3 regions of the Paenibacillus sp. FSL F4-0243 genome follow, and region 3 is predicted to be linked to each of the others. Evidence: riboswitches for the same ligand, from Rfam matches in the RefSeq annotation. Region 3 holds a riboswitch; each other region holds the start of a gene.
What was found. Region 3 has a riboswitch for cyclic di-AMP ahead of NSS87_RS00540 (C40 family peptidase). Riboswitches for the same ligand answer to the same signal wherever they lie in the genome.

Region 1 (10,220 bases), 1.1 Mb from region 3:
CCGGGAATTAAACCAACCATTGTAATCCTGATGATAATGTCCATAGGACATGTATTGGATGTCGGATTTGAGGTTCCGTACTTGTTAGGGAACGGGCTTACTGTAGACTGGTCGGATACGATTGATATATTTGTATTGAAATACGGGATTGGGCAAGGGAATTACTCCTTAGCCACTGCGGGAGGCATATTTAAAACAGTCGTAAGTGTAACGTTACTGCTTTTAGCTAACTGGACGTCGAAGCGGCTAGGGGAAGAGAGGCTGTTATAATCATGGAAAAAACTCAATTAATACCTCAGAAATCTCCAAAAAGTAATAGTAGAAAACGTATGAGAATTATAGGGATCGAACCAGTAGTGTTCGGTACCTTCAATACTATCTTTATGATATGTCTAGTCATTGTTACCTTGTATCCATTCTTGAATACTATAGCAGTTTCCTTAAATGAGGGAAATGATACCATCCGCGGCGGCATTTATCTATTGCCTAGGGAGTGGACTATACAGAACTACAAAGCTGTTTTTGCCTCTGGTACAATTATTCCTGCTTTTTGGATTTCGGTAGCACGAACAGTGATATCTACGATCCTGAATCTATTTTTAACCACAATGCTTGCTTATACTTTAAGCCGGAAAGAATATGTTTTCCGCAAGCAGATTACCTTTGTTTTCGTCCTAACCATGTATTTTAATGCGGGTCTGATTCCAAATTATTTCCTAATTAAGGATCTTCATTTGCTTAATACATTTTGGGTATATGTAATACCGACTATGATAAGTGCATTTAATATGATCGTCATCCGTACTTATATTGGTAGCATACATGAAAGTCTTATGGAATCCGCGAGAATCGACGGTGCCGGGGAATTTAAGATTTTCATGAAAGTAGTCTTCCCTTTATGTAAACCTGTTCTGGCTACCATCGCCCTTTTTGTCGCGGTAGGTGCATGGAACTCATGGTTTGATGCTTTTATCTACACCTCTTCCCGCCAGCACTTGAGTACATTGCAGTATGAATTAATGAAACTAATACAATCTAGTATGAATGCGAACAGTAGCGCAAGTGTAGCTAACGGGGCAGGGGTAACTGCGGAGTCAGCGGGGTCAATGGTAACTCCAAAGTCCATTCGTGCAGCCGTTACTATCGTTGCTTCGGTTCCGATTCTGCTAGTCTATCCATTCATGCAAAAGTACTTTGTAGTTGGAATGAACGTAGGAAGCGTGAAGGAATAAGTAGCTTGCACCCACTATTAAATAATAGGAAGGTTGTTTGTTGAATTATGACTCCATCTCCAATCACATACACGAACCCAATACTTCCAGGTTTTTATCCAGATCCTAGCATCACTCGAGCAGGGGATGATTTCTACTTGGTGTGTAGCTCCTTCGAATATTTTCCTGGGGTGCCTATCTTTCACAGCCAGGACTTGATTCACTGGACACAAATTGGTCATGTATTAGATCGTGTAAGTCAGCTAGATACACGTAAGAGCAAAAGCTCTGGAGGTATATTTGCTCCAACCATCCGGTATCATGAAGGAACGTTTTACATGATAACGACCGAAATACACGGGAAGGGGAATTTCTATGTTACGGCTACGGACCCAGCGGGTCCGTGGTCAGACCCGATTAGTATTCCTTATGGAGGAATTGACCCTTCCCTAATGTTTGATGAGGATGGAAAGGTATATGTAACCACCCAGCAGGGAGCAGATTATGATTCCCACGCTATTCAATATGAGATAGACATTGCTACAGGAGCAGCATTAACAGAACCTGTTGTCATCTGGACTGGGGATGGTGGACCTTGGACGGAAGGACCACATTTGTACAAAATTAACGGAATGTATTATATCATGTCTGCTTCAGGCGGCACGGCAAAGGAACACCGAGAAATTATCGGTCGTTCTTCCTCCCCTTACGGTCCTTTTGAAAGATTAGAGCAACCGATATTGACCCATCGCGGGACTGATAGTCCCATTCAGTATCTAGGACATGCTGATCTGATCGAAGATCGTAACGGGGATTGGTGGGCCGTATTCCTTGGAGTACGTCTAGTAGATTCCAAGTATACAGTGCTAGGAAGAGAGACCTTTCTTGCCCCTGTAACGTGGAATGAAGACGGATGGCCGATGATTGATAATAATGAGGACACTGTCGGGCTGGAGATGAAGGTTCCGCGTGTACCGGGTCATTCGCCAAAACCTGAGACTAGCGGAAGATATGATTTTGATGACCCTGTATTGCCGTTGGGATTATCCTTTCTGCGGAATCCGGCAGAGGGAAGCTGGTCACTAAGCCAACGTCCGGGTTTTCTAGCTCTTCGAGGGCAATCGAAAGACCTTAATGAAGTGGGTCAGGTAGCCTTTATAGGCAGAAGACAGCAGCATACTTCAGCTGAATGGAGTACATTACTGGATTTTAACCCTACCGTGGACGGTGAAGAGGCTGGACTCTGTGCTAGATTGGACGAGAATGCACATTATGAAATTGCACTATCGCAAAGAAATGGACATAGAGTGATTACAGCTTATTTAACTGTTGATGGAACAACACATGTGGCTGCAGAGATTCCAACGATTGCTGGATGTTTATATCTGAAAATTCGGGCGGAGCTAACGGAATACACTTTACTTTATTCTTTGGATGGTCAGGAATGGATCGAGCTATCTAGGGCTCTAGCCTATCCATTATCCCCTCAAGCTGTCAAAGGAAACGGATTTACCGGTGTTCTTGTTGGCCTATATGCGACAGGTCATGGCAAAGTGGCTGAGGTACCTGCCTACTTTGATTGGTTCGATTATCGTTCATAATATTTCGAATACGGAATATAGATACGTTTGTTAGGAGGGAGATTGTTGAGACCAGCTAGTGATTTTACAGAGCCTGCACTAAAGACGGTATTCGCAGAGGATTTTAAGATTGGCGCAGCCGTTAACCCCTTAACGATCCAATCGCAGGAGCATTTGCTTGCTTATCATTTCAACAGTATTACCGCTGAGAACGAGATGAAATTTGAAAGTCTGCATCCACTTGAGGACACTTATAACTTTAGGGCAGCAGACCAGCTGGTTGCCTTCGCCAGGGAACATCATATGGCGATGCGCGGACATACCTTGATTTGGCACAACCAGACAACGGACTGGCTGTTTGAGGATAAGGGCGGAGGACCTGTAAGCAAAGAGATTCTGCTTGCACGAGTCAAATCACATATTCAGACCGTTGTAGGACGTTATAAGGATGATATTTATGCTTGGGATGTTGTCAATGAAGTTATAGCCGATGAAGGAGAAGAGCTTCTTCGCCATTCGAAGTGGCTCGACATTGTTGGCTCGGATTTTATCGCCAAAGCGTTTGAATTCGCCAATGAAGCTGACCCTAAGGCATTATTATTCTACAATGACTATAACGAATCCCATCCATTAAAGCGTGACAAAATCTATAAACTGGTGAAGTCGCTATTGGAACAAGGCGTGCCGATCCATGGCGTCGGATTGCAGGCACACTGGAATTTATACGATCCTAGTCTGGATGATATTCGTGCAGCGATCGAAAAATATGCATCGTTAGGACTTCAGCTCCAACTGACAGAGCTGGATGTATCCATGTTCCGTTTCGATGATAGACGAATGGACTTAAAGACAGTATCTGCTGAGCTGCTCGAGCTTCAAGCAGATCGATATGAAGCGATGTTCGCACTGCTGAGAGAATACCGGGACGTGATTAGTTCGGTTACGTTCTGGGGAGCAGCGGATGACTATACCTGGCTGGATGATTTCCCTGTTCGTGGGCGGAAGAACTGGCCGTTCCTATTCGATGAAGGGCATAAGCCGAAGCCAGCTTTCTATCAAATTATCACCTCTGCCACGAAATCATAGAGTGGGCAAGCTGCTCAAATAATGAACTGTGAACCCGTCCTTATATCGATTAAGGGTGGGTTATTTATACGTTGATAGATTAGTAGAATAGATCTCAAAGGGCGGATTAAAGTGAACGTGACAATTAGAAGGATTCTGGAAGATTTAATAGGAGCCATGGAACAGATAGATGGGACTGTGGATACTCTTAAGCCGGGGAATCCGGAAATGGTGATTACAGGGATGGTTACGGCATTTTGCGCTACGCAATATGTTGTGGAACGAACGATTGCTATGAACGCCAATTTGTTGATCACACATGAAGGTGTGTTTTACAGTCATCATGAGACGAACAAGTGGTTAGAGGATGACCCTGTATATCGCGCGAAACGGAGTTTGATTGAGCGTTCTGAACTGGCTATATTTCGTTATCATGATTATTGGCATCGGCATCAACCGGATGGGATCATGGTGGGCTTGCTACGAGAGCTTGAATGGTCAGCCTATGTGGTTGAGCAGCAATCCACTGCTACAATCCTATCGATTCCAGCTATGACGGTAAGTGAAGCGGCGCAGTATATAAAAAGAAAGCTAGGTATCTCCTATTTACGTGCTGCCGGAGACGTATACCAGATATGCAGACATGTGGGGATATTAGTAGGTTACAGAGGAGGTGGGACGATGGCTATTCCTCTTTTTAATCAGCACAATCTTGATTTAATTATTGCTGGCGAGGGCCCCGAATGGGAAACTCCAGAATATGTGAGGGATGCTGTCCACCAAGGCAGATCAAAAGCGCTGATTATGTTAGGTCATGCGGAAAGTGAAGCTCCAGGAATGAAATATTTAGCTGAAGTTCTGGCACAGAAATACCCAATGATTCCTACTTATTTTATTGCTGAACAACCGGTCTATCAGCTGGTTTAATTCGTATAAACCGAAATGAAGAATAAATTTGCATATTATGGAGAAAATGATTGGAAACCAGGTCACTGAGAAAGGAGTGTTTCAATGGAAATTCCTTTGGAGGCTGATGAAGTGTTAAGTCGTATCAAAAAGCTTCAAACCGATGGAAGCTCGATCAGCAAAAAACAAGTGAAGCAAAGCGATCCTGATCTTATGAGAAGTGCGCTGTTCTTTTTTCCGAGCTGGGAGCATGCATTGAAAAACGCCGATCTGTTGTAGCCATATGATTGTATAACGAAGCCGAGTGGTTCAGGGATTGATCTCTGATGGCCGCTCGGCTTTTTTTAGATATATTGAGTAAACAAGAGCAAAAGAAAGAGAAAACGAAGTGTATGCTCAATATGAAATGAAAAGCATGGCTTTCAACATTATTTTGCCCACGGCTCAACTTTACAAGAAACCTTACACGGAGTATGATTCATCACATAACTGACAATTACATAAGAAGTCCGCTTAATTTCCGTTAAGGAAAGCGGGGGAACCAACAACTGGGAACCAGTGTAACAATCGGTACTAGTTATGGGGTGAATCCTGTTCCAGGTGCATAAATGCATCCATGCAGGTAGGGCAACTCTCACTGCCCGAATCCGACAGCTAACCTCGTAAGCGTATGGAGAGAGGATGAATGGCGTATTTGATGATGAATAGCCACAGAGAATCCCTCTGTGGTTTTTTGCTGCGTTAAAAAGCAGATATAGTTGTAGAACCTATCTATGAAAGAGGTGTTAACTTTGCCTATTGCTAAACTGAATGGAACTTCGCTCTATTACGAAATCAATGGAACAGGGGCTCCGGTTGTGTTTATCCATGGACATGGATTAACACATAGTATGTTCAAGCCACAATTGGAGTATTTTTCTGATAAATATAAAGTGATTCTGTGTGATTTACGGGGGAATGGCAAATCAGGTGAATTACTGCAGGCCCCAAACGAGATTATTGAAACCCAATGTCTAGATATAATTATGCTATTGAATGATTTGGGTATTCGTGAGGCTGTTTTTGTTGGGAGTGCCTATGGGGGGCTCGTCGTTCAGCATATTGCGAAACAATATCCAGAGCGAGTAAAAGCGATTGTTGTCGCGGATAGCTTTTGTAGAAGTCAGGCGTCAACGATAATCGGTAAAATCCAGCTTATGGCTGCTTATTGTAGCTGGTTAATGTATTACGCTCCAAGTGAGCTTGTACTGCCTTCGATTCGTATGATGTACCGGGAACGCTGGAATCTGGCTTATAACGAGATTAGAAGAGGACTTCTCGATAAACGTCCACGGGAATTGTATCGGCAAAGGCTGGCTACGAGCCATGTGGATTACACTAGATGCTTAAAGTCTTTTAAGCGTCCCGCCTTATGTATTGTAGGTGACTTTAGTGAATTTGGAGTTAATTGTATGAAGGATATGGTGTCTCAGCTGCCACATGCTCAGTTAGTGATTATCCCTAACGCATTAGATCCTAGTAATCTGTGTCAGCCGGAGAAATTTAATGCTATACTTCAGCGGTTTTTGGAGAAACAGCAGGAAACTCAGCAGATTAGTTAATCTTAATGGTAAGTGAGAAATGAGAGGCGTCCCATAGCCGGGGAGTATGTACTGGCTACGGGGCGTTCTTCTGTATGTCTGTATTTTGTACAATGCTGTCTACTGATGTAAGATTAAAGTTATTCGATACTAACTATCTAAAGGAGCTGAGTCATGATGTCTCAAGCCGAAACCATAAAATTGACCTCATTATCTTCAAAAGGGGGCTGCGGCTGCAAAATCGGTCCCGCCGATCTCATGCAGGTTATTCGCAGTCTACCACCAACCGTTCCTAATCCGGATCTACTTGTGGGTCTGGATACCAGTGATGACGCTGGGGTATATCGATTAAGTGATGATCTGGCGTTAGTGCAAACTGTTGATTTTTTCACGCCGATCGTGGACGACCCTTATTCCTTTGGGCAAATTGCAGCAGCTAATGCGTTAAGTGATATTTATGCTATGGGCGGTAAGCCGCTTACGGTGCTTAATATTGTGGCCTTCCCTATTTCTGTTCTGGACAAAAGCATTCTCGGTGACATTTTGCGCGGTGCAGCAGATAAAGTGCAGGAAGCAGGAGCAACGCTTGTGGGCGGACATTCCATCGACGATAAAGAGCCTAAATTTGGATTGGCCGTTACGGGCCTTGTGCATCCGGACAAAGTAAGAACGAATGCAGGTGCGCAGGTAGGAGACAAGCTGATTTTGACCAAACCTATCGGTGTGGGCATCTTAACGACTTCTATTAAAAAGGATCAGCTATCCCCAGAAGAAACTACACGCCTTACGACAGTCATGTCTACACTGAATAAAAAAGCGGCTGAAATCATGGAGCCCTATGATGTACATGCTTGTACAGATGTTACCGGATTCGGGTTGCTTGGACATGCCTCGGAAATGGCAAAGGGGAGCAACCACGGACTGATTATTCGTCAAGGCGATGTACCGATGCTGCCAAGAGTAAGAGAGCTCGCGGAGCAGGGCTTTGTTCCAGGCGGCACTAAGAATAACTTTGCCCATTTGGAGGGCAGTATTCTTTATCCGGAAGAGATGGACCAATTAAGCCGCTATATTCTGTGTGATGCTGTGACTTCCGGTGGATTGCTGATCTCTGTTGCTCCTGAACAAAGTGAGGATTTGCTAAAAGAGTTAGTAGATGCAGGTGTAGAAGCAGCATTGATCGGAGAGGTAACGGAAGAACATCCGGGTCAGATTGCAGTTATAGCTGCGCAATAACGCTGGAGTTCAGCTTAGAGGCGACCTAAGAAGTTAGCCACCAGAGGAGAGAGCGCATTGTTTCAGGATATTACATTGGAAGAACTAAGAGTGTTAAAGAATAAGAAGCAGATCACCGTTATCGACGTTCGATCTCCTTCTGAATATAAAGATGCAACGCTGCCGGATAGCTTGAATATTCCCTTTTTTGACGATGAGGAACGGGCTGAAGTAGGTACGTTGTATAAACAGACAAGTGTGCAGGCTGCGAAAGAACGCGGTTTGGAGATTGCTGCTGCGAAGCTACCTACCTTTGTCAAAGAATTTGCTGCGATTCAAGGGGACAAGGCTGTATTCTGCTGGAGGGGAGGTATGCGCAGCCGTACAACTGCGACCGTACTTTCTTTAATGGATATTCACGCTTACCGATTGATTGGCGGCTATAAAGCTTACCGTAAATGGGTACTCGATGAACTGGAGTCCTATGAATTCAAGGCGAAGCCTTATGTCATTCATGGAAATACGGGTACAGGTAAAACAAACCTGCTGCACCGCCTGAAGGCACAGAGCTATCCTGTTTTGGATTTGGAAGGAATGGCAGGTCACCGCGGTTCTATCTTTGGCGAGATCGGACTTCATGCAAACAATCAAAAAACGTTCGATAGTCTTCTTATGGAGGAATTAATTAAGCTTGGGGATGCTCCTTATGTACTGTTTGAAGCGGAGAGCAAAAAGATTGGGAAGGTCGTAATGCCCCCATTCATGGCCGAGCAGAAAGAGATCGGAACACAGATTTGGATTGAGATGCCACTACAAGCCAGAGTGCAGCAAATCCTTGAGGATTATCGACCAGAAGAATATAAAGAACAGTGCATTTCAGCATTTCGAAGTATCAAATCGCGAATTCATATCCCCATTGCGGCGGAAATCGAGCGGTGCTTGCAAGCTGATATGTTCGGAGAGGCTGTTGCGCTGCTGTTAGAATACTACTATGATCCTAAATACGATTATACGTCTACTCAGTATGAAGGCATTGAGAGAGTTACCTTTAAGGTGAACAATTTGGATGAGGCTGAGGCTGCGGTGATCTCTTTTTTAAGTAATCAGAAGGTATAAGCTTTAGGTATCGTAAAGTATGAGGGGTTTAGAGGAGGCTCGGCTTAACAAATGATCTATTTAGACTATAACGCTACAACACCTGTAGATAAGGAAGTAGCAGAGGTTATGATTCCTTATCTTTATGGTCATTTTGGCAATCCTTCAAGCAGTCATTCTTTGGGACAAGAAGCTAAAGTCGGAATCGAGCGAGCAAGAACACAGGTGGCTAATTTCCTGAATTGTACGCCGGGTGAGGTGCTTTTTACAAGCGGGGGCAGCGAGTCGAATAATACAGTCATCAAGGGCGTCGCCCAAACGTATCGACATAAAGGCAATCACATTATTGTGTCTGCTGTGGAGCATCCTGCGGTAATTAAACCGTGTCAGTATCTGGAGCAGTTGGGCTACACGATTACTTATATACCTGTTGACGCGTATGGAATGGTGCAGGTAGATGATGTGAAAAATCAGCTTACAGACCAAACTATACTAGTCTCCATTATGCACTCTAACAACGAAACGGGCACGATTCAGCCGATCAAAGAAATAGCTGAGGTCTGCCATGAACGGGGTGTCCTTGTACATACCGATGCTTCGCAGTCCGCTGGAAAAGTAGAGCTTGATGTGGCTGAGTTAGGGGTGGATTTTCTAACGCTGGCAGGCCATAAATTATATGCGCCAAAAGGGATTGGAGCATTGTACATCCGAGAGGGCATTCACATCGAGCCATTAATTCACGGAGCGGGTCATGAGCAGGGGAGACGTGCCGGAACGGAAAACACCCCTTATATTATTGGATTAGGAAAAGCCTGTGAGCTTGCTTCGGACTCTCCATCCAGAGAGCGTGTGAAAGAAGTAGCGGATTATTTCTACGATAGATTGCAGAAGGCATTTGGCGACAGAATTCACCTGAATGGTCATAGGCATAAGCGATTGCCCAACACGCTTAACGTTAGTTTTCTTGGAGCGGTGGGTCACGAAGTGATTGCTTCGCTGGAAGATGTGGCTGCCTCAACAGGCTCAGCTTGTCATTCTGGAGAAACATTGATGTCACCTGTTCTAAAGGCAATGAATGTCTCAGCAAGTATTGGGCAGGGAGCGGTTCGTTTTAGTGTGGGACGGTATACGACTAAAGCGGAGATCGATGAGGTTATCGATAAGCTGAAAGAGTATTTGTTGTGAGTAGACTGCCCCATTTTTGCTCAATAGCGTCTTTCCGGTCCGAAAATTCCCCTTTGAGGCGATAAATGAACCAATAGCGGCATTTGAGTCGGAAGATCAAGAAATTTTAATCGAATATTATAACAAAAGCATCTGTCACTCCTATAGTAGGGAGGGAAGATGCTTTTGTTTGTGTTAGTGATTATACGATGGTAAAGCCTGCACTTGCATAACCAGTGACTGTATTTACAAGGTTTAAACCTGTAGCAGTAGCTGAAAATACCATAAGAAGGCGAGTCTGTGGTGTTACAGTAAAATTGATGCCATTTGTAATTCCGCTGACAAAAGTTCCTAGATTAATTGTGCCTGTGATAGTTGGCAGAGGGACTAAGGCCCCAGGAACA
Region 2 (10,220 bases), 1.3 Mb from region 3:
ATCATGTGCTTGGTGCGATTCTTAATTATCGGATGAACCGTAAGCCAACCTTCTATACCTCAAATTATCCGCTCGATGGTTTGGAGAAACATCTTAGCTTTACGAGCAAGGATGGCGAGGAGATTTATAAAGGTCAACGTTTGATGGATCGTATTGCTCCTTTTGTGGATGTTATTCCACTGCATGGGGAGAATCAACGGGGGACGATTAGATAAACTCGAAATATTCATAATCGTAACATTCAAAAGAGCAGCGATTCTCCTTTTATTGGAGGGTCGTTGCTCTCTGTTTTTTCTTATTTACTCTCAAAAAAAGAAGCCGCCCCCAAAGTAGCATTGACTACTTTTGAGACGGCCTCTGTTTATATTGCGATGATTCCCTTACTCCGAAATGAACTTAATGATAACCATGCCGAAAAAGACAACGGTCATAAATGCAGTCATTCCGAAAAATCCATTCATTAAATCGCCTAGATCATTGCGGGGTTCTTCGTTGATATGTTCTCGTGGGTCCCGTGCTTGCGCGTTGACATCCATAGCTTCTGCCTCCTTACAGGGACTATGCCTGTATTGTTAAGATGCAAATTGAGTTGACCATTATGAAATAAGTCATTGACATTTAATGCGCTTTCTTAGAGTATACCGAAAGGCTGGGGAGATTGTAAAGAAAAGAGTAACGTAAATAAAATTAGTTTGAGGGCAATATAATTGTATGTGATATATAACATATCCCTTAAAGATATGTTATACTGGAATTGTGTCGGTAAGTGGTAATTTGGTTATCATATTACATGAAACAATTTATTAACTTATATTTTCGGAGCAGCTTCCATAAACTAAGCTTTGGTTTAGAGTGGAGTAATGTTTCGTAAAACTTTAGAGGAGGAACAATATCATGGCTATCGTGAACGTGTCTGACCAAACCTTCAGTAACGAAGTGGAAGGTCAAGGTACTGTAGTAGTAGACTTCTGGGCTCCTTGGTGTGGTCCTTGTAAGATGATTGCTCCAATCTTGGACGAATTGTCCGCAGAACTGGGAGACAGCGTGAAGATTGCAAAATTGAATGTGGATGAGAATCCGGAAACGGCTTCCCGTTTTGGCGTGATGAGTATCCCAACCCTGATCTTCTTCAAAGACGGTCAACCGGTAGATAAAGTTGTGGGATTGAACTCCAAAGAATCCCTGAAAAATATCGTAGCTAAACATCAATAATTGTTAAATGCTACTGTTCGGGCCTCGGCCCTGCCGCTCAGCGCCTTCGGTTCATTCCGGAGGCGTTTTGTGTGCTGAATGCCAATTAATTATGGGTCCAATTTAGCTGGAGGGGATCATTTTGGACAATATCCGCAACAAACTGGCTCTATTACCCGACCTGCCCGGGTGCTATCTGATGAAGAATGAAGAAGGCACCATTATTTATGTGGGTAAGGCGAAGGTGCTTAAGAACCGGGTTCGCTCTTATTTTACAGGCAGTCATAATGGTAAAACTCAGCGGCTTGTCGCTAACATTGCTGATTTCGAATATATTGTTACGTCCAGTAACATGGAAGCGCTCATTCTCGAGTGCAATCTGATTAAGAAGCATATGCCGCGTTATAACGTACTTCTGAAGGACGATAAGACATTTCCTTATATCAAAATAACGAATGAAACTCACCCTCGGCTTGAAGTCACACGCCGGGTGATTAAAGATAAAGCAAAATATTTCGGCCCTTATCCTAATGGTTATGCTGCACAGCAAACGAAAAAGCTCCTCGATCGTATGTATCCGCTCCGTAAATGTGGCGTAATGCCAAAGGAAGTCTGTCTTTACTATCACATGGGCCAATGCTTGGCACCGTGTGAGAAGGAAGTGCAGAAGTCCGAGTATGAGCAGATTACGCAAGATATCGCTGCTTTTCTGAGCGGAGGTCATGATGCGGTTAAGAAGGATCTACAGCAGAAGATGCAGGAAGCTGCTGAGGAATTATATTTTGAACGGGCGAAGGAACTGCGGGATCAGATTATCCATATTGATGCATTGATGGAGAAACAAAAGATTAACACCACAGATACTAAGGATCGTGACGTATTTGGTTATGCGGTAGACAAGGGATGGATGTGTGTACAGATTCTGTACATGAGACAAGGGAAGATGATTCAGCGTCACTCCTCTGTCTTTCCGTTCTATGGGGAAGCCTACAGTGACTTTATGTCTTATGTGACGCAGTATTACAGTGATAATCCTGCTCTGCCGCAGGAGATTCTTCTGCCGGATGTGCTTGACGAGGAAGCAGTGGTTGATAAAGAAGCTAAACCGGCGATTGTCATTGCTGCTCCAGCCGAAGAAGATCTACAAAAGGGGGAAGATACCCCCGAATCGCCTGAAGAAGTTGAGGCCCGTGAAATGGCCGCTGCGGAAGCATCAGCAGCAGGTGTCGTTGATGCTGCAGGTGGCGCCTCTATTCTACAGGAGTGGCTCGGCACCAAAGTGCTAGTGCCACAGCGTGGCCTCAAGAAGCAGATGGTCGGTATGGCCTGCCAAAATGCTACAGTCGCAATCGATGAGAAGTTCCGGCTTATTGAACGAGATGAAGTACGTACCTCTGGTGCTGCAATGAGCTTAGGCGAGAGCTTGGGGCTCGAACGCTTAAGCCGGATCGAGGCGTTCGATAACTCGAATATTCAAGGGACTAATCCGGTTTCTGCGATGGTTGTCTTCATTGATGGCAAGCCCGCACGAAAAGAGTATCGTAAATATAAGGTTCGTACGGTGGTGGGTGCGGATGATTATGGAACGATGCGCGAGGTCATCCGGCGGCGGTATGAACGGGTGCTGAAAGAGAACCTGCCGATACCAGATCTTATCGTAGTCGATGGTGGTAAAGGGCAGATATCCTCAGCTATTGATATTCTGGAGAACGAGCTGGGGTTATTCATTCCGGTCTGTGGTCTCGTCAAGGATGATAAGCATAAGACGGCTCAGCTTTTGGTTGGAGATCCGCCAGAACCTGTCGCTTTGGCTCGGGATAGTCAGGAATTTTATCTGTTGCAACGGATTCAGGATGAGGTGCATAGATTCGCCATCACCTTCCACCGTGAACAACGTGGAAAGTCCATGGTTACTTCTAAACTGGACTCCATACCAGGTATAGGCGAGAAGCGGCGCAAGGCGCTGCTTAAGCATTTCGGATCGTTAAAGAAAATTAAAGAAGCCTCCATAGAAGATTTTAAATCACTTTCTATAGGCGAAAAGCTGGCTAGTCAAATTCTTGAGGTGCTCAAGGATGAAGAGCCAGCGACATAGGCATTCGAAATACTGGAATGATGTATACGTAAATATAAAAAAGGTGTCACAGCAGTTTTCTGCTGTGACACCTTTTTTTATTATAGGTTATCCACCCGTTACTTCTTTAAATTACAGATGTAGGTTCAACCGGCTTAGGTTCTGATTTCTGCGGTGGATTAAACCGATAGACGATGTAGGCGACTATGAACGGCATGATAATCGCGAAGATACCAGCCCCTACATTCACGCTTTCCTTCATAAAGATCAGCGTAGCGCCCATCAGAATGCTGTCAAACACGACGTGACTGAACATGACGGCAATAAATCCGTAACGAAGGAAAATATAGCTAAAGAGCAAACCAATCACGGTCAGCTCAATAGGACGGGAACTGATGGGGTAGATCGGATACAGCGTATGGCCAAACGCCCAAACCAGCGTGGTGATCAGGCAAGCAATGAACGTGCTTCGGAATACTTTTTTCAACATAGGAATTCCGAAAAAACGATAAATGGCTTCCTCGGATAAACCAGCGAGCCATGCAACGATGGGCAGCAGCCAAGCATATCTCATGTTGTAAGGAGATTGAGTAGCGTCAGTAGTGGACCAGTTCTGCAAGGTAAATGATAATACGATGAACATAAGGGTCTGCACCCCTAGCAGCACGAATGCCCAGACGTATCCAGCCCGGATACTGTCCAGAACATATTTTCCATAGCCAGGCTCTTTAGCACGAGGCCATGGGTTCATCCCCTCTTCTTTTTTCCATAGGCCGTCCCCTCCAACTAAAGAAAAATAGAGCAGGGAGGACATTAGGAGGCTATATAAGGCATAAATGATGAACATTATGACGGAAGTTATCTGAGCCTCGAGTCCTTCGCCTGAGGATTCAGGGAGCATATTATAGGTGCTGATCATCATGATTACAAAATAAGCTGAGCTTAGGAATATTCCACGCTTAAAGGAGGTATGTTCTCTTCTAAGTATGCTGTAGATGAGTGCCAGAATTCCTAAAGCTAAAGTAGGCAAACCATAGCCGAATAAAGTAAACTTTTCCGCGAGAGAGGTCTGGTCCTTTACATAGGAGGTATGCCAGGCTGGAGCGGTGAATCCTGCTTTAAAGCTGGATACCTGTTCGCCAGTGAAATCGAAATAATAGTGTAATAAGGATTCGCCGATCTGAACGGAACGATCTGTATACACGAGCCCGTAGTTTCCCGTATTCGATTCAATTTGCAGCTTGGCGGGATTTACATCCCATTCCTGAAGCCAGGGACGGGCAAGATTTTCTTTTTGTGCAAGTGATAAGGTAGTACCCTTGTCCTCTTCTTTTGCACTGGTGGATACATTGTTTGGTAATCCGGTACCTGATCCTTCTGCTCCTTGTGTGAAAGCGACAACTGCACCAGTATACATATTGAGGTCAACGGAGATTAGTGGCTCTTGTTCCGCTGAAGGACTAAGTGTTACACGGAAAATGTCAAAAGGATATCGTTGATCCAATTTCTTTTTTGTATAGTCCTCCAAAAGCTTCTCGCGGGACATATAACCATAAAAGGAAGAGTCCGTATCGTACAGTACATTCCACTGATCAGTTGGTGCTTTGGTGTAGTTCAGCTTTTGTTCTGCGAATGATATGGCTTTGTCGCGGGCTTCCGCCTTGCTGATGACAGTAGTATCTTCCCCGGCAGGGCTATTTAGCACCGAGGGAGCAATCTGAAACATAATAAATAGAATAAGACCGATAATGCCCGAGATGATGAGCCTCTTGGAGAGGGCACGTTGCTGTAAGGGCTGGCCAACGGGATTCATGTAACGCCTCCTTGTAAACTGACAATGTTATGTTCCATTATAGTATTAGTGCCATGATAGTTACAAAAATCATCGTATATTCTTTTTATGGGTAATAGAGATATTATAGAATAGGTAGCTGAATATATACCATGAATTTAAGGTGATTATTTCTTCATTTTTCATGAAAATCGATGCAATTGCAGGGAAAACACGGAAAAGTGATGAGAAAAGGCACTCTTAGTGGTACATCCTCTCCAAACCGCATTTTTCATATGAATCACCATTAATAGTGTCTTTGTGATTTATCGAAATAACATATATAATTTGTATGCAATTGTATATAGCCGAATTTCAGGTGAAAACGGGGGAACCATAAGAAGTAATGAAAAGATGAGTATACGCCATAGGCGTTATCTTTATTCATCAGGGGTGAATTTCGTTCTAGGAACGAATAGGGCAGCCTGCACAGTCCGAATCCGTCAGCTAACCTCGTAGGCTAATTTACTGCAGGAACCAAGGGTAGCATTGGTTTTCCAGTGCTTTTTTTGTTGGAATTCTTTAAATTTTGATAAGAGGGTGAGCGTAGTGGCTTCACAGTTTCGCAGGGTTTCTGAATCAAAGTTCCTGAAGCTCTCTCCGCCTCAGATTATGGTGCTTGGTTTTGCATCGATCATTCTGATTGGAGCCTTGCTGCTAATGCTTCCCATTTCGAGTACCAGCGGGAATGCTGTTAGTTTTATTGATGCGTTGTTTACTGCAACATCGGCCACCTGTGTGACAGGACTTGTGGTGCTGGACACCGGGACGACATTCACCATTTTTGGGAAAACCGTAATTATGGTGCTTATCCAGGTTGGTGGCTTAGGGTTTATGACAATGGCGACCTTATTTGCCATGATGATGAAACGCAAAATTTCCTTGCGGGATAGACTGATCCTTCAGGAAGCAATGAACCAAGGCTCTATGGAGGGGATTGTTCGACTGATCCGGAGAGTACTTATTTATTCTTTGGTCATCGAAGGCTGTGCAGCGGTGCTTCTGTCCTTACGCTGGGCGTTTGATATGCCACTGGGCAAGGCCGTTTATTTTGGAATATTTCATGCGGTGTCTATGTTTAATAATGCTGGATTTGATATTTTCGGGGATTTCCGGAGTTTAACCGATTATGTATATGACCCGCTAGTGAACATCGTGGTGATGTTTCTGATTGTCTCTGGCGGTATTGGTTTTATTGTCATGTCGGATCTGGTGGAGTTTCGTGTCAAACGTAAATTATCTTTGCATAGCAAAGTTGTACTCTCCACCACTGCAGGGCTTATTCTTATCGGCGCTTTAGTTATTTTTATATTTGAATTTACGAATCAGCGCACACTGGGGAATTTAAATTTCGGCGGAAAAATATTATCGGCATTCTTTCAGTCGGTATCGCCCCGAACCGCTGGCGCCAATACGGTGGATATTGCCGGACTGCGGCAAGCCTCACAGTTCTTTATGGTTATTCTTATGTTTATTGGTGCATCTCCAGGATCAACAGGTGGCGGGGTCAAGACTACAACCTTTACGATTATGATTGGTGCAGTAATCGCGATGCTGCGCGGACGTGAAGATGTTGTACTGTTCCGTTACCGATTGGCGCAGGAGCGTATCTATAAAGCGTTGACGTTAACATTACTCGCTTTGCTATTGGTCCTCACGGTGTCGATGTTACTGTCCACAACAGAGGATAGTAATTTCTTAGCGATATTATTTGAGACGACCTCAGCTTTTGCCACGGTGGGACTAACCATGGGGCTGACACCTGAACTGTCTATCTTCGGCAAGATTCTGATCTGTCTGACCATGTTTGCAGGTCGGTTAGGTCCATTAACATTAGTGTATGCGCTTGGACCTAAACAGGGTAAACCATTGTATAAGCACCCAGAAGGTAAAATAATTATTGGATAGGAGTTAATCCGAAATGAAAGCACAGCAATTTGTAGTAATCGGTTTAGGCCGCTTTGGCTCAAGCCTTGCACTTGAGCTGATGGAAATGGGCTACGAGGTGCTCGGCATTGATCACCATGAGGAGCGTGTGGAGGAAATGAGCGATCACCTGACGCATGCGGTAGTGGCTGATGCTACAGATGAAGGAATTATGCGCTCGCTCGGCGTACGGAACTTTGACTGTGGGATTGTAGCGATTGGCGACAATATGGAACGAAGTATTCTGGCGGCGATTTTGTTAAAAGAGATTGGAGTCAAGCAAGTAGTAGCCAAGGCGATCTCGATCCTTCATGGTCGTGCGTTGTCCAGGCTGGGCGTGGACCGGGTTATTTTTCCGGAGCGGGATATGGGCATTCGTGTAGCACATCAGCTCGTGACACCCAATTTGCTGGATTATATTGAACTGTCCAAGGATTATAAAATCGTCGAGCTGACCGTTCCGTCTTGCATGAACGGGAAAAGCTTGTCAGATTTAAATACAAGAGCGAAATATGGCTGCAGTATTGTTGCCCTGAACCGGGAAAGTGGAATTATAGTGGCTCCAACGGCACATGATCATTTGAGTGAGGGCGACGTTATGGTACTCATTGGTTCTAATGAAAGTATTGATCGATTTGAGGATGAAGTTGTAAACCAAGATTAAATAGATAAGCCCTCCGTCCTTTACATGGGACGGAGGGCTTTTTTTAATTAAGGTTGCACTCAGAGGTATGTACTATTTCTCTCGTTCCGTCAGAAACATCTCTTCTGTGACCTGCACGAGGCTACGGGCCGCTGTGCTCAGGCTTCCATCGTCACGGTAAATCAGACAGGTAGTTCGCTGAGTCTGCTCCAGCTCCTTAATATGCAGAGAGACCAGCCCACCGCCGTTTAACAGCTGCGGACGCAGATAAGACTTGGGCAGTAACGCTGCCACATTGACTGTCGGCAGCAGCCGCACGATGGCTTCGAAGGAGTCAATCTCCATCCGAACGTCTGGATCAATTCCACAGCGCTGGAACAGATCATCTGTTAGACGGCGGTACCAGGTGCCTTTGGAGAAAAGGATCATAGGCAGTCGGGACAGATCATCCATGGTTAGCTTGGCAGATTGATTCAGAGGATGATGCTCAGAAACAACCAGTCGAAGTTGATCCTCAAACAGAGAAATACAGCGCAGTCCAGGTTCTTGAATAGAGGAAGCGATCAGACCTATATCTGACTTTCCTTCACTGACAGAGGAGACAATTTCATGTGTTCGGCCTGTGATTAGCTTCAGCTCCGCAGTTGGGTATTTCTCCATATATGCGTTAACTAGTGGAGGCAGAGTAGTCTGCAGTGAGGTAAGTGACGCCCCTAAGGTGACGAGCTTAGGCTCGCCTTCTTTGTATTTAGACAAAGCCTCCAGAAATTTAGAGCGCTGCTGCCGTTGTTCAAGTGCGTAGGAATAAGTAAGACGCCCAACCTCGGTTAACTCCAGTCGCTTGCCATAACGATTAAATAGCGCGACACCCAGCCGTTCTTCCAGCTTGGAGATTTTACGAGATAGGGCAGGTTGGGACAGATTGAGCTGGCGGGAGGCCCGATTCAAGCTGGAGTGCTCCACAACCGCTGCAAAAACATCTAAATCGTCAAACATATTTATGTTCCTCTCGTAGTGCAATCTATAAACAGTAGTGACGAAATTCATAGCCATGAAGACAATACTTCTTGCTCCATAAGGAAATAAAAGATTTGTCGGAAAATGTTGTTTCTCTAAATGAGAATTATTATCATATAAAATCTATTCTTATGCGTTTATTGTATAACGTTTAATAATTAGATTGCAATTCCCTTATAAGGGAAAAAGGAGTAACATGAAAAGTGACACAAGATATTCACATTTTGTGAAAAAGAAAACAAAGTCCGGGAAACCAAGGATAGCGGTAAATATAGACGTTTTGTCATGACATAGTCTACGTTATCCTGTGTCAAAAGTAGTTCCGGCGGTGAATACACAATAATGAAAACGCTGTTTTAATCGGAAAGGGGTTACTTTGTATGAAAGGATTTTATTCCAGAAAGATTCATTCCTTGCTAGGCGTTATCCCGCTTGGAGCTTTCTTCATTGAGCACATGATGACGAATTTTGCGGCTGTAGAGGGTGGCGCTTCCGGTTTCACTGACAGCGTGATATGGCTGAACAGCCTGCCGCTTGTCTTCTTCCTGGAATTGTTCGGTATATGGCTACCTCTGCTGTACCATGGCGTATATGGACTGTATATTGCCTATCAATCCAAGCCGAACTTGAACCGTTTCAACATTGAAAGAAACTGGCGTTATACGCTGCAACGTATTACAGGAATTATTACCTTTATCTTTATAGTCTGGCATTTGTTCCAAACCCGGGTTCAGGTGGCAGTTGGTAGTGTAGAGCATGAAGAGCTGGGCGGTCTGATGCATGATATCGTGACTCAACCACTGATGTTGACACTGTACATTATCGGTATCGTTGCAGCATGCTTTCACTTCTCAAACGGCCTATGGTCTTTCTTGATCAGTTGGGGAATCACGGTAGGACCTCGTTCACAGCGGGTATCCTCTTACCTTTGTCTCGGTATATTTGTTCTTGTAACGTTTATGTTCCTCATTTCGCTAGTCACTTTCCGTGATGCTGAATTTCAAACGGCAGCTTCCATAGCTCAGTCCATAAAGACTTTCATCTAAGTAATTATCCTCTCAGGACTAGATTCCAGAATCCTTTCTGATATTTTCAATAAAGGGAGTGAACTATCATGGCAACAGCAAATATCATTATCGTGGGTGGCGGTCTGGCCGGCCTGATGGCTACCATCAAGGCGGCGGAGTCCGGTGCGCATGTTCAATTATTCTCATTAGTGCCTGTAAAAAGATCACACTCCGTTTGTGCGCAAGGCGGCATTAACGGCGCGGTAAATACGAAAGGGGAGGGCGACTCTCCTTGGGAGCACTTCGACGATACCGTTTACGGCGGTGACTTTCTGGCGAATCAGCCACCGGTCAAGGCGATGTGTGAAGCGGCACCGGGTATCATCCACCTTATGGACCGGATGGGCGTAATGTTCAACCGTACACCTGAGGGATTACTCGACTTCCGTCGTTTCGGCGGAACGAAGCGTCACCGCACTGCATTTGCTGGCGCAACGACAGGCCAACAGCTTTTGTATGCGCTGGATGAGC
Region 3 (10,220 bases):
GCCTAAGATTTTTCCCATTCCAGATGGCGTAGTCAGTGTATACATCAATCCGCAATCCGGTAAGCTAGCTACAGCAGCCTGTCCCGAAAAAGAACTGGAGACTTTCATTAGTGGAACTGAGCCCACCGAATACTGTGATCAACATGGCAAAGCTCCCGCTGTCGATGATGTACAAAGCAAAGTAGATCCTGCTGAAGAAAGTCGTTCCCTGTGGAACAATATTAAACGCTGGTGGTTGAATTAACCTCTTCATTAATTGAAGAGGTTTTTCTTTTTTATTACTTATTTATTGTAGAATCCATAGGATGGCCAAACTCGATTTTCACTTCTCCCACAAAGGATGTAACCGCTTCATTAATTATATTCACCCCATTCTCTTAACTCACAATTACTGCTATAATAGTTAGTAGCAACCAAAATATAAAGATGTAAATGAGGGACATGGGATGAAGGATACAGGCATGATCCGGAGTTTAGACAGTCTTGGGAGAATTGTGGTTCCCGCAGAAATCCGTATGACTCGTAATATCGACATTGGTGATCCTATCGAATTTTTTATATTAAACGATAACACCATCATACTCAGGAAGTACACCTCGACAGAATGTACGTTTTGCAGAAGCCACGACCATGTCACCTACTATAAAGAGCAATTTATTTGCAGTAGCTGTCTAAAAGAAATTGCCGACCCTGAACGCATGTCTCAAGTGCCTGAGGCGCGCCAAGATTTTGCAGGCGAAGTGTCAGAACACAGCAGCACGATCCGGAAGACGAAGACAGAGGATATGTGCCAACGCCTGGAGCGGGCCATAGAAGAACATCCATATGCCAATCAGAAAGAGCTTGCTGAAATTCTTGGGATCAGTCAAGCCAGAGTAAGTCAACTCAAACGCAAACTTAGTACGGCAGGCAAATCGTAAACTAATTCATTGTGTTAAATTCAAAAAGGCTTCGACTCTCCTATTTCAGGATGTCGAAGCCTTTTTTCTGTATCAGGTAACCTTGACCGGATAATTCGTTCCTACTCGGTCAGTGCAGCCTTAAGCTCATCGGAGGACGCAGTCCACCATGCCTCATTATGAGAGATCAAGAGGGATTTGAGGGCAGCTTTTCCAACTGCGCCAAGCCCTCCCACATCGATTTTACGTTTTAGAGCAGCATCCAACTTATTGACATGCTCGGCGAGAATTTTCCAACCGCGACGTGCTTCCGTATCGATCCACATTTCGCAGGCCGTTATTCCACCATAGAATTGACTATCCTGTGTACGGTCCACTGCTACCCATACTACCCAAACCTGTCTACCATTAGGTACATCTTCACGGTTCATGGAGAATTTAATCCCCTTTTCAACCTTACTCTTGGCATGCATGGCACCAATATCAATGACTGCTTCACCGCCATCAATAATGACAGGCGATACGTTATTGAGCTCTATAGAGCCCGCTCCAAAGCCTTTATGTTTACTTTTGGCATTCACAATATTTAAGGCAATCTGTTTCTTGCCCTCCGGTTGTATGTTGTCCACGAGTGCACACCCTTCCTCTTACGAATAATTTAATTTTAGCTAATAATGCGGCGATTGCAAACATATACATCCCGTAGATGCTTGTCACGGGAGGAATCACACTATGAAGTCACTGTCATTAAGGTACATCATCATCTTTGCGACCCTGGCCACCCTCGTGCTATTAGGAGGCATATGGGTCTATTCGGGGGATAACTCCACATCTTCTGTTACTAGCTTTGTTTCAAAAGAGGCCAAGTCCTCAAGCGGCATAGCTCCTGCAGCTGCACCACAACAGACACTGCCTGAAAGCGCCCCCGTTCCAGCAGAAGAGGCATTAAGTCAACGAGTTGTCGAGTATCACATCGATGTTCAGCTTGTTCCTGATACAGAAACCTTAATCGCTTCTGAGACGGTAACCTGGACACACCCCGGTGTAAAACCGGTAAGTGATCTATATTTTCATATGTATCCAAATGCTTTTGCTTCATCAGATACTACCTTTATGAAGGAGTCCGGGGGAACGCTCAGAGGTGACACCATGCCAGAGAACGGCTTCGGAAGTATGACTTTAACCGATTTGCGCACAACAGAAGGAACATCACTAATGCAAAGAGTGCAATTTGTACAACCCGATGATGGTAACGTCAACGATAAGACACTCCTAAAGGTACATCTCCCACAGCCGGTTAATGGTGGAGAAAGTGTCACGCTTAAACTCCAGTACGAGGTCCAGCTCCCCAAAATTTTTGCCCGTATGGGCGCATCAGGCAATTTCGTGATGGCTGGGCAATGGTTCCCTAAACTTAGTGTATACGAGCCTATGGGCACACGTGGGGTTAAGGAGGAAGGCTGGGATTTGCATCAGTATCACGGCACCTCTGAGTTTTACAGCGATTTTGGCATCTTTAATGTAACGATTGCGGTTCCTTCCGACTACACGGTAGCTGCGACCGGATTTCCTGTGAAGAATGCCAAGCTAAAGCAAGATCAAAAAATATATCAGTTCTACGCTGACGATGTCCATGACTTTGCGTGGGCGGCATCCCCTGATTTTACAGTAGCCGAAGAAGCCTTCTCTACGCCAGAAGTGCCTGGTGTACGGATTAAGGTGTATCTCGATCCATTACACAAAGACTTAAAGGAACGATACCTTCAGGCCGCTAAGGCAGCTCTGACCTACTTCAGCAAATGGTATGGTCCTTATCCCTACTCGACTCTGTCTATTATCGTTCCGCCTAAGGAGGGGAATGGGGCTGGAGGAATGGAGTATCCAACACTCATTACAGCGTTTGGAGCCACAGACTCTTCTCCTGACACCTCACTTGAAAGAACCGTCGTTCATGAAATTGGCCATCAATACTTTTACGGCATGGTAGCCAGCAATGAATTCGAAGAGGCTTGGCTAGATGAAAGCTTCACTTCTTATGCTGAAGACAGACTCATGGAGCAAGAATATGGCATCAAAACGAATCTCCCTCTTCAGTCCAGCTTGGTGACCAAATCAGAGCCGCTAAATTTAGAAACATGGAAATATGCCGGGGCAGAATCCTATAGCCGGAATGTGTATATTCGCGGAAAGCTAGTACTTAAGGATATTGAACGCCAAGTAGGCACTAAGGCAATGAACAGCATCATGTCCACTTACGCACGTAAATTCCGTTTCCAGCACCCCACTACGTCTGATTTTCAAAAAGTCATTGAGAAGGTAACCAAAAAATCATGGCAGCCTTATTTCGAAGATTATATTTATGGTGGTGGTGCTCCTGATTTCTCAGTAGATACGATTACGATTAAAAAGAATGGCAACAGCGATGCTCAGAGCTATGAATCCATAGTAAAGATTACAAACAAAGGGAGCCATTACGTTGACGTTCCCATTAAATTCACATTCGCCGATGGCTCTGCTACAGAGCGGGTCTGGAGCGGTGAAGGAGCAGAGACTACCTTCCAATTGTTAAGCGATAAGCTTCTGCTCTCTGCTGAGGTTGATCCTGAGCATACCATTCTGTTAGAAAACAAGCATCTTAATAACTTCAGACTGGCGGAAATAGAGCCGAAAACGCTCTCCCGCTGGACATTAAGTGTAACTAAACTAGTTGAAACCGTGCTCGGAACTCTTGTCTGGTGAGGTGAATGATTGTGAGAACATCGATAACCCGCGGCTGGCAAAGCATGAAGGAGCAATTTTATATTCTGATTCTGCTCTTCATCTACCGACTGCTCTGGGGCTACTTTATGTACGGCTTCATCCGGTCTGCTATCGTTCCAATTCTACTGCGTTATCCAGATAAAGACGCTGGAGGCAGCGGAATGGGCAGACTACTCTATTATGTCGAAGGGCAGTTCAACTTGAACACAGATCCTGCGATACGTACTTGGTTATGGATGTTCCTAGGGCTTGTTGTCTTACGACTGCTACTCTCCCCCTTCATAAGGGCAGGATTACTGCATGAACTCCATCAGGAGCGAAAAGGAGAGCGTGGCCTGTTCTTTTTTCCAGGTATGAAGCTTTATGGATTTCCAGTGTTTATCTTCAGTCTAATCGAATGGGCGCTGGCTCTACTTCCGTTATACTGGCTTGCTCCAAAAATGTACGGGCTATTCTTGTCCTCCTTTCTGAACTACTCTTTGTTACTTCATCTAGTTCCATACGTATTGGCATGGCTTATATACATCTTTATCGTGCGCCTGTTCCTTCTATATATGCAGTTTGGGTATACCAGCGGCACGGGGATGTTCTCCTCCTTATTCATTTGCTTGAAGTCGCTGATTCCGGCAATAGGAATTTCAATCATACTTGGTGCAGCAGGCCTGATCCTTTTGCTAGTGTGCGGAATAACGGGTATCTTCTGTCCTGGCCTACCAGCACTTCTTATTCGTCAACTTTCATCACTGCCCTCAACACTCTTCAAAATGTGGGGAATTTCAGCTCAATATCATCTATGGCACAGTAAAGCATTTCCACAATAATTTGAAGCATTACAGAACATAATATAAGAGTCCCGGTTCCTGAATCAGGAGCTGGGACTCTTTCGCGTTATAGACAAATTATGAGGATTTGCAAAATCGTAAAGACTTTGTTACAATAAGTCCTGTTCCATTGGTAACAAGTTTGTAATCATTTGAAACGATTTCTACATAACTTCATGTATTTGTCGTAGTCATGTCGATAAGTCACTATCTGGTGCATAAAACGCCGAATTCCTTGCACCGGGAAGTGGGGGAACCATATTTTGGGTGAATTGATCTCGCTTTGCAGTGATCATAGGGGAACCTTCTACCGAATCCTTAAGCTAACCTCACAGGCATTGGAAGGGGTACAATTTTTTTGAAGAATTTAAGAAAAGCATGCGTCGCTGCGGCGCTAGGACTTGTGATGGCGTTCTCTATTGGTGGAGGAAGTGCCTTTGCAGATTCTAAGATGGACAGTGTTATTTCAAAGACAATTGGAGTTGCCTATAAAACCGGAGGCACTAGCACTGCCGGGTTTGACTGTTCTGGATTTACTACGTATGTATTCAAGAAGGTGGGTCTTTCTTTGCCCCGTACTTCAAAAGCTCAATATAATGTCGGAACTCCTGTAGCTAAAAGTAAATTACGTTCAGGTGACCTAGTTTTCTTTAACACATTGGGCAACGGCGTATCCCATGTCGGCATTTATGTTGGAAACGGAAAATTCGCACAATCATCATCTTCATATGGCGTGACCATCACTTCACTTAGCCAATCCTACTGGGCCAATCGCTACGTTGGTGCTAAAAGAGTAATGAGTACTTCCTCATATCAAGCTATAGCCTACGATTAATACTTCCCCACAACTATAACCTCACAATTACATTATATAGACCTGGGTTTGATTATTGACTTAATCGAATCCAGGTTTTCTTTTGCCTTATTATATTCTTTACACCTCTTGAACGGACTTTAAACACTTTTATTTGATAAAAATTTCAATAAATATAAAAATTAGTTTAATATTATCGCTTACATATGCATTTTGTCTTTAAAAAAACGAATTTTTCTGCATGATTATGTTAAAAACGATTGCCAAGCGGCACTCTGTTTGTTACAATAACTGCAGTAAGATTTTAGTAACATTTTTGTAATCATTAAGTTGTTATTTACAAAGGTTTTGTCATGTATTGATTACAAGCTATTCCTAATCAACAGTATCAGCCGAGTTTCCTAACTATTAGGAAAACGGGGGAACCAACTTTGGGTGAATTGACCTCCATTTTTAGAGGGGTCATAGGGGACCTTCAACCGAACCCTTAAGCTAACCTCGTAGGCATCCGGAAGGGGTATAAACTTTTGAAGAAGAAGCTAGCAGCAGCAGTACTTAGCTTTTCCATTATTTTCACCATCGGAGCAGGAAGCGCTTTCGCGGATTCCAAAATGGATAAAGTGATCGACAAGACCATCGGAACTAAGTACGTATCCGGCGGCATCTCCACAAATGGATTTGATTGCTCCGGATTTACAATGTATGTATTTGATAAAATTGGTATAAATCTACCACACCAATCAGGTTCCCAGTATCAAATGGGTACTGCTATCTCCCAAGATGATTTAAGATCTGGAGATCTTGTATTCTTCAATACAAGTGGTAAGGGTGTCTCCCATGTCGGTATTTATGTCGGTGAAGGCAAGTTTGCACACGCATCTTCCTCACGCGGTGTAACGATTAGCTCCCTGAGTGATAGCTACTACGTGAAACGCTACATCGGTGCTAAACGAATTATGAGCACAGATGCTTATCATTCTGTTGCTTCTGAGACAGAAGATAATGATGATGTTCAATAAGTAAATCGTACATAGGCTCTTTTCCAAGATGTTGATTCTTGGGGAGGAGCTTGTTTTTTGTCTTATTTAGTATTTACCCCTCTCAGAATTTGTAAAACAATAATCCTCATAAATTTCTGAGTCGACCATGCCTTTTTTTGTATATAATTAGTTACAAGCATAAACGCCTTCGATGTCCTTATAAGGACCATAAGTATTTAAAGCTAGAAATATAAGACATTTAAAGTCCCCCCGTGAAAGGAGGTCCTTGACCTTATGATAAATCCCTCTGTTACTTTTCATGTAGCGCCTATGGAGACCAGTCACGCGGAAGAGATTTGCAACTGGGATTACACTGCCCCTTATAATATTTACGGCTGGATGCCGTGGGAGCAAATGCAGGCTCTTGGAATCGAGTTCGGTGACCCTCAGCTACGGAATGAGCAATATGTTTCCATACTAAATGGGCAAGGGATTTTGTGTGGATTCGCGCAGTTGTTTCCAATGGAAGGTGTTGTTCGCTTGGGGATTGGTATGCGCCCTGATCTATGCGGTCAAGGTCTAGGAAAAATATTCATGGATGCAATTGTGCAAGCAGCCTTGTTTCGTTATCCTGAGCGTGAGATTGATCTAGAGGTATTGACCTGGAACCAGCGGGCGATCCGAACTTACCAAAAGTGTGGATTTACGATTACCGATACGTATGAACGCCTAACCCCCACAGGAAACAAACCTTTTTATTGCATGGTCTATGATAAATAATATTAAATTCCATATTTTTCAATGATTTGATGGCATTATCGTTCATTTTTTTGTCACAAACCCTATGATAACGCTTCACCTTGAGCTATAATGTAGGGAGCAGCTTACATAGAAGGGACGAACTGGGATGCAGAAATGGATCATGAGCGGTTTGTTTTTTGCCGCCTGTGCCTTTGCGGTAGTACTTATGTTTACACTTCCAGGTAAAGAAGAGGTAGCTGAACAGAATAAGCCGACGATGCCGGAAGTCCAATTGGATGCGGCAAAGGCCGAAGCAACCGTGAAAGCCAGCTGTATCACCTGTCACGGCGATCAGCTTCAAGGTGGAGTTGGACCCAGTCTTCAAAATGAAGGCGGTCAGCATGATGCTGAAGAAATCTACAGTATAGTCACTAAAGGACGCGGTCAAATGCCTTCCTTTAAAGAAAAGCTAGCCCCTGAGGAGATTGCAAACGTCGCCCTCTGGCTCTCAGAGAAAAAGTAACAGTAACTACTACCTAAGCAACTAAAAACGCCCGTGCCAGAAGATAGTTCACTATCTGCGCACGGGCGTTTATTTATGAGTTTGGGTGACACTAACGATTTTTCTCAAAGGCTTCATTAAATTCATGTGCCTCTCGAATATCTAGAGCTGTAATACCGTCTTCCTCATTTGATTTCAGTCGTAAAGTCACTGTCTTATAATCAATCGTAATATGTGGATGGTGATCAAAGGCTTCTGAAATGGTGGCTACTTCATCAACGAAAGCAATACCCTTCATATATTGGCTGAACATATATTTTCGCACCATGGTATTCTCTTCCAGCTTCCAACCTTCCAGCTTGCTGATCTGCTCACGCAGTTCTTCTTCCGTAAATAACAATTCGTTTCCTCCCTTACTAAAAATTGCAGTAAAATCCGCAGGTCCCTTTACTCGTCATATTCGTTAAACAAAACATCCCTTAGCTTCTGAGGTCCAAGGGATGTGCCAGGATAAAGGCAATATTTTCGATTAAATGTATTCAAGAATCCCAGCGATTATAACTCGGCTACACCAATTTTAACACGGGCTACTAACTACGGGCAAATTACGCCCCGCCGCCCCCTCTTCTTAAATCAAAACAACAGAGGCTAAATCCTCTTCTCCGACTAAAATATTAATGCGGTGCGTGTCCTTATCGTAGATGATAACGCCGCTCCCCACCTCAATCATAGGTTCATTACCCAGCGCGAAGAAAAGATCCTCAGCCAGTGCCTCCCATACCTCCATCTTGGATTCCTGCGGCAATTCTTGCCACTCTTCCGGATCCATTTCAAAAAATAAGTACCCATCGGAAATTCTTCCGACAGCCTCAGTCAAATCCGTTAGGATTTCACCGTAATCTCTACCATGCTTTACACCCACATGTATCACTCCGTTTTCTCCACAGATGAATAATTACTTACCTTATCCATTATAGCCGAAAAAATGACTTCACAAAAAACGGAATGATGTCGATAAATAAGAATATACGTTATTCGGTTTCGAACAGAGTGCCTTGCCGCTGTTTCAAGGATGATATACGCGGCTTTGTCGGAACACATCTTATAATCTCATGGACGAGGTGCATAATGGAAATTTCAACAATACTTGGTTTAATTTTTGGTCTAGTTGCAGTTATTTGGGGTATGATCCTCAAGCACGCTCCTCTTCACGCTTTAGCCACACCTGCTGCTTACGTTATTATCTTAGTGGGTACGGCAGCTTCCATCTTTATGGCCTTTCCGTTCTCGGAGGTCAAGAAGATTCCAAGTCTGTTTAAAATGATTTTTGTCAAAAAGAAATTAATCAGTAAATCCGAATTAATTACTATGTTCATGGAGTGGGCTTCTATTACACGGCGTGAAGGTCTGCTGGCTCTTGAGTCGAAAGTCGATGAAATAGAAGATAACTTCCTCAGAAATGGCATGCGGATGATTATTGATGGAAATGATCAGGATTTTGTCCGCGATGTTCTCATGGAGGACATCCACGCCACAGAGGATAGACATAAAGCAGGCGCACTCATTTTCTCACAAGCAGGTATGTATGCTCCTACACTTGGCGTACTCGGGGCCGTTATCGGACTTATAGCCGCTCTGGCTGATATGAGTGATATGAACAAATTGGCTGCAGCAATCGGGGCTGCCTTCATCGCAACACTACTCGGTATCTTTACAGGTTACGTATTATGGCATCCTATTGCCAATAAGCTAAAACGACTTTCCAAACGTGAAATTGAAGTTCGAATGATGATGGTCGAAGGTCTTTTGTCCATACAATCCGGTGTATCCACTATTGCCATCAATCAGAAGCTTGCTGTCTTCCTGACACCTTCGGAACGAGCTAAGTTAAATGATGAGAAGGAGAGTGGATCGGGTGAGCAAAAAGACTAGACGACACGAAGAGCATGAAGAACACGCCGATGAATCGTGGCTACTGCCTTATTCTGATCTTATGACCCTTCTGGTAGCCTTGTTCATCGTAATGTATTCTATGAGTGCAACGGATGCCAAAAAATTCGAAGAGATGAGTCAAGCCTTCAGTTCCGCTCTTAATGGCGGTACAGGTGTTCTTGAAGAACGGGCGGCAATGCCATCTAAGAGTCAAGAGGATTTAGGAAAAAATGATCAAATGGATAAATCAGTAACCAAGAAAAATGAACAAACAGAAATGGCTAAGCTGCGGCAAAAGGAGCAAGAGGATTTAGAGAAGCTTAAAAAGCAGTTTGATCAATATATCAGTAAGAACGGCCTTACCGATCTACTCAGTACTAAGCTCAATCAATCCCAACTTATGATTACGATAAGTGATAACGCGTTGTTCGCATCCGGACAGGCAGTAGTTAAAGATGATTCTCGGCAATTAGCAAAGTCCATCTCAACTATGCTGCAGCAATTCCCGGATTATGATGTAGTCGTGCAAGGACATACCGATAACATCCCTATCTCTAATAGCGACTATTCTTCCAACTGGGACCTGAGCGCCGATCGCGCCCTTCAGTTCATGAAGATTTTGCTAACAAATACGAACCTGAATCCACGGAAATTTAGTGCGATTGGATACGGGGAATACCACCCCATTTCTGAAAATACTACAGCTGTTGGACGAAGTAAGAACCGCCGGGTTGAAGTATCCATTATTCGTAAATATCAAGAAACCAAAGA

Region 1: another riboswitch for cyclic di-AMP. It lies ahead of NSS87_RS26330 (alpha/beta hydrolase); the one in region 3 lies ahead of NSS87_RS00540 (C40 family peptidase).
Region 2: another riboswitch for cyclic di-AMP. It lies ahead of NSS87_RS25880 (TrkH family potassium uptake protein); the one in region 3 lies ahead of NSS87_RS00540 (C40 family peptidase).

What each region holds. Positions count from the first base shown of each region.
Region 1 covers NZ_CP150151.1:5,934,899-5,945,118, reverse strand. The annotation lists gene NSS87_RS26360 (ABC transporter permease subunit) at 1-270, shown strand, start outside; gene NSS87_RS26355 (carbohydrate ABC transporter permease) at 330-1,232, shown strand; gene NSS87_RS26350 (glycoside hydrolase family 43 protein) at 1,280-2,812, shown strand; gene NSS87_RS26345 (endo-1,4-beta-xylanase) at 2,858-3,877, shown strand; gene NSS87_RS26340 (Nif3-like dinuclear metal center hexameric protein) at 3,989-4,783, shown strand; gene NSS87_RS26335 (hypothetical protein) at 4,868-5,041, shown strand; cyclic di-AMP (ydaO/yuaA leader) riboswitch at 5,263-5,447, shown strand; gene NSS87_RS26330 (alpha/beta hydrolase) at 5,554-6,363, shown strand; gene selD (selenide, water dikinase SelD) at 6,520-7,578, shown strand; gene mnmH (tRNA 2-selenouridine(34) synthase MnmH) at 7,636-8,673, shown strand; gene NSS87_RS26315 (cysteine desulfurase family protein) at 8,725-9,837, shown strand; gene NSS87_RS26310 (exosporium glycoprotein BclB-related protein) at 10,019-10,220, opposite strand, start outside.
Region 2 covers NZ_CP150151.1:5,823,365-5,833,584, reverse strand. The annotation lists gene dnaI (primosomal protein DnaI) at 1-215, shown strand, start outside; gene NSS87_RS25900 (YqzM family protein) at 381-536, opposite strand; gene trxA (thioredoxin) at 895-1,212, shown strand; gene uvrC (excinuclease ABC subunit UvrC) at 1,334-3,286, shown strand; gene NSS87_RS25885 (CPBP family intramembrane glutamic endopeptidase) at 3,393-5,078, opposite strand; cyclic di-AMP (ydaO/yuaA leader) riboswitch at 5,393-5,572, shown strand; gene NSS87_RS25880 (TrkH family potassium uptake protein) at 5,709-7,004, shown strand; gene NSS87_RS25875 (TrkA family potassium uptake protein) at 7,018-7,686, shown strand; gene NSS87_RS25870 (LysR family transcriptional regulator) at 7,759-8,661, opposite strand; gene NSS87_RS25865 (succinate dehydrogenase cytochrome b558 subunit) at 9,063-9,728, shown strand; gene sdhA (succinate dehydrogenase flavoprotein subunit) at 9,797-10,220, shown strand, end outside.
Region 3 covers NZ_CP150151.1:109,809-120,028, reverse strand. The annotation lists gene NSS87_RS00570 (PBP1A family penicillin-binding protein) at 1-244, shown strand, start outside; gene NSS87_RS00565 (AbrB/MazE/SpoVT family DNA-binding domain-containing protein) at 447-920, shown strand; gene NSS87_RS00560 (YwhD family protein) at 1,022-1,528, opposite strand; gene NSS87_RS00555 (M1 family metallopeptidase) at 1,632-3,638, shown strand; gene NSS87_RS00550 (hypothetical protein) at 3,650-4,480, shown strand; cyclic di-AMP (ydaO/yuaA leader) riboswitch at 4,695-4,833, shown strand; gene NSS87_RS00545 (C40 family peptidase) at 4,887-5,315, shown strand; cyclic di-AMP (ydaO/yuaA leader) riboswitch at 5,675-5,816, shown strand; gene NSS87_RS00540 (C40 family peptidase) at 5,822-6,313, shown strand; gene NSS87_RS00535 (GNAT family N-acetyltransferase) at 6,569-7,054, shown strand; gene NSS87_RS00530 (cytochrome c) at 7,182-7,538, shown strand; gene NSS87_RS00525 (4a-hydroxytetrahydrobiopterin dehydratase) at 7,630-7,917, opposite strand; gene NSS87_RS00520 (hypothetical protein) at 8,146-8,439, opposite strand; gene motA (flagellar motor stator protein MotA) at 8,646-9,449, shown strand; gene motB (flagellar motor protein MotB) at 9,433-10,220, shown strand, end outside.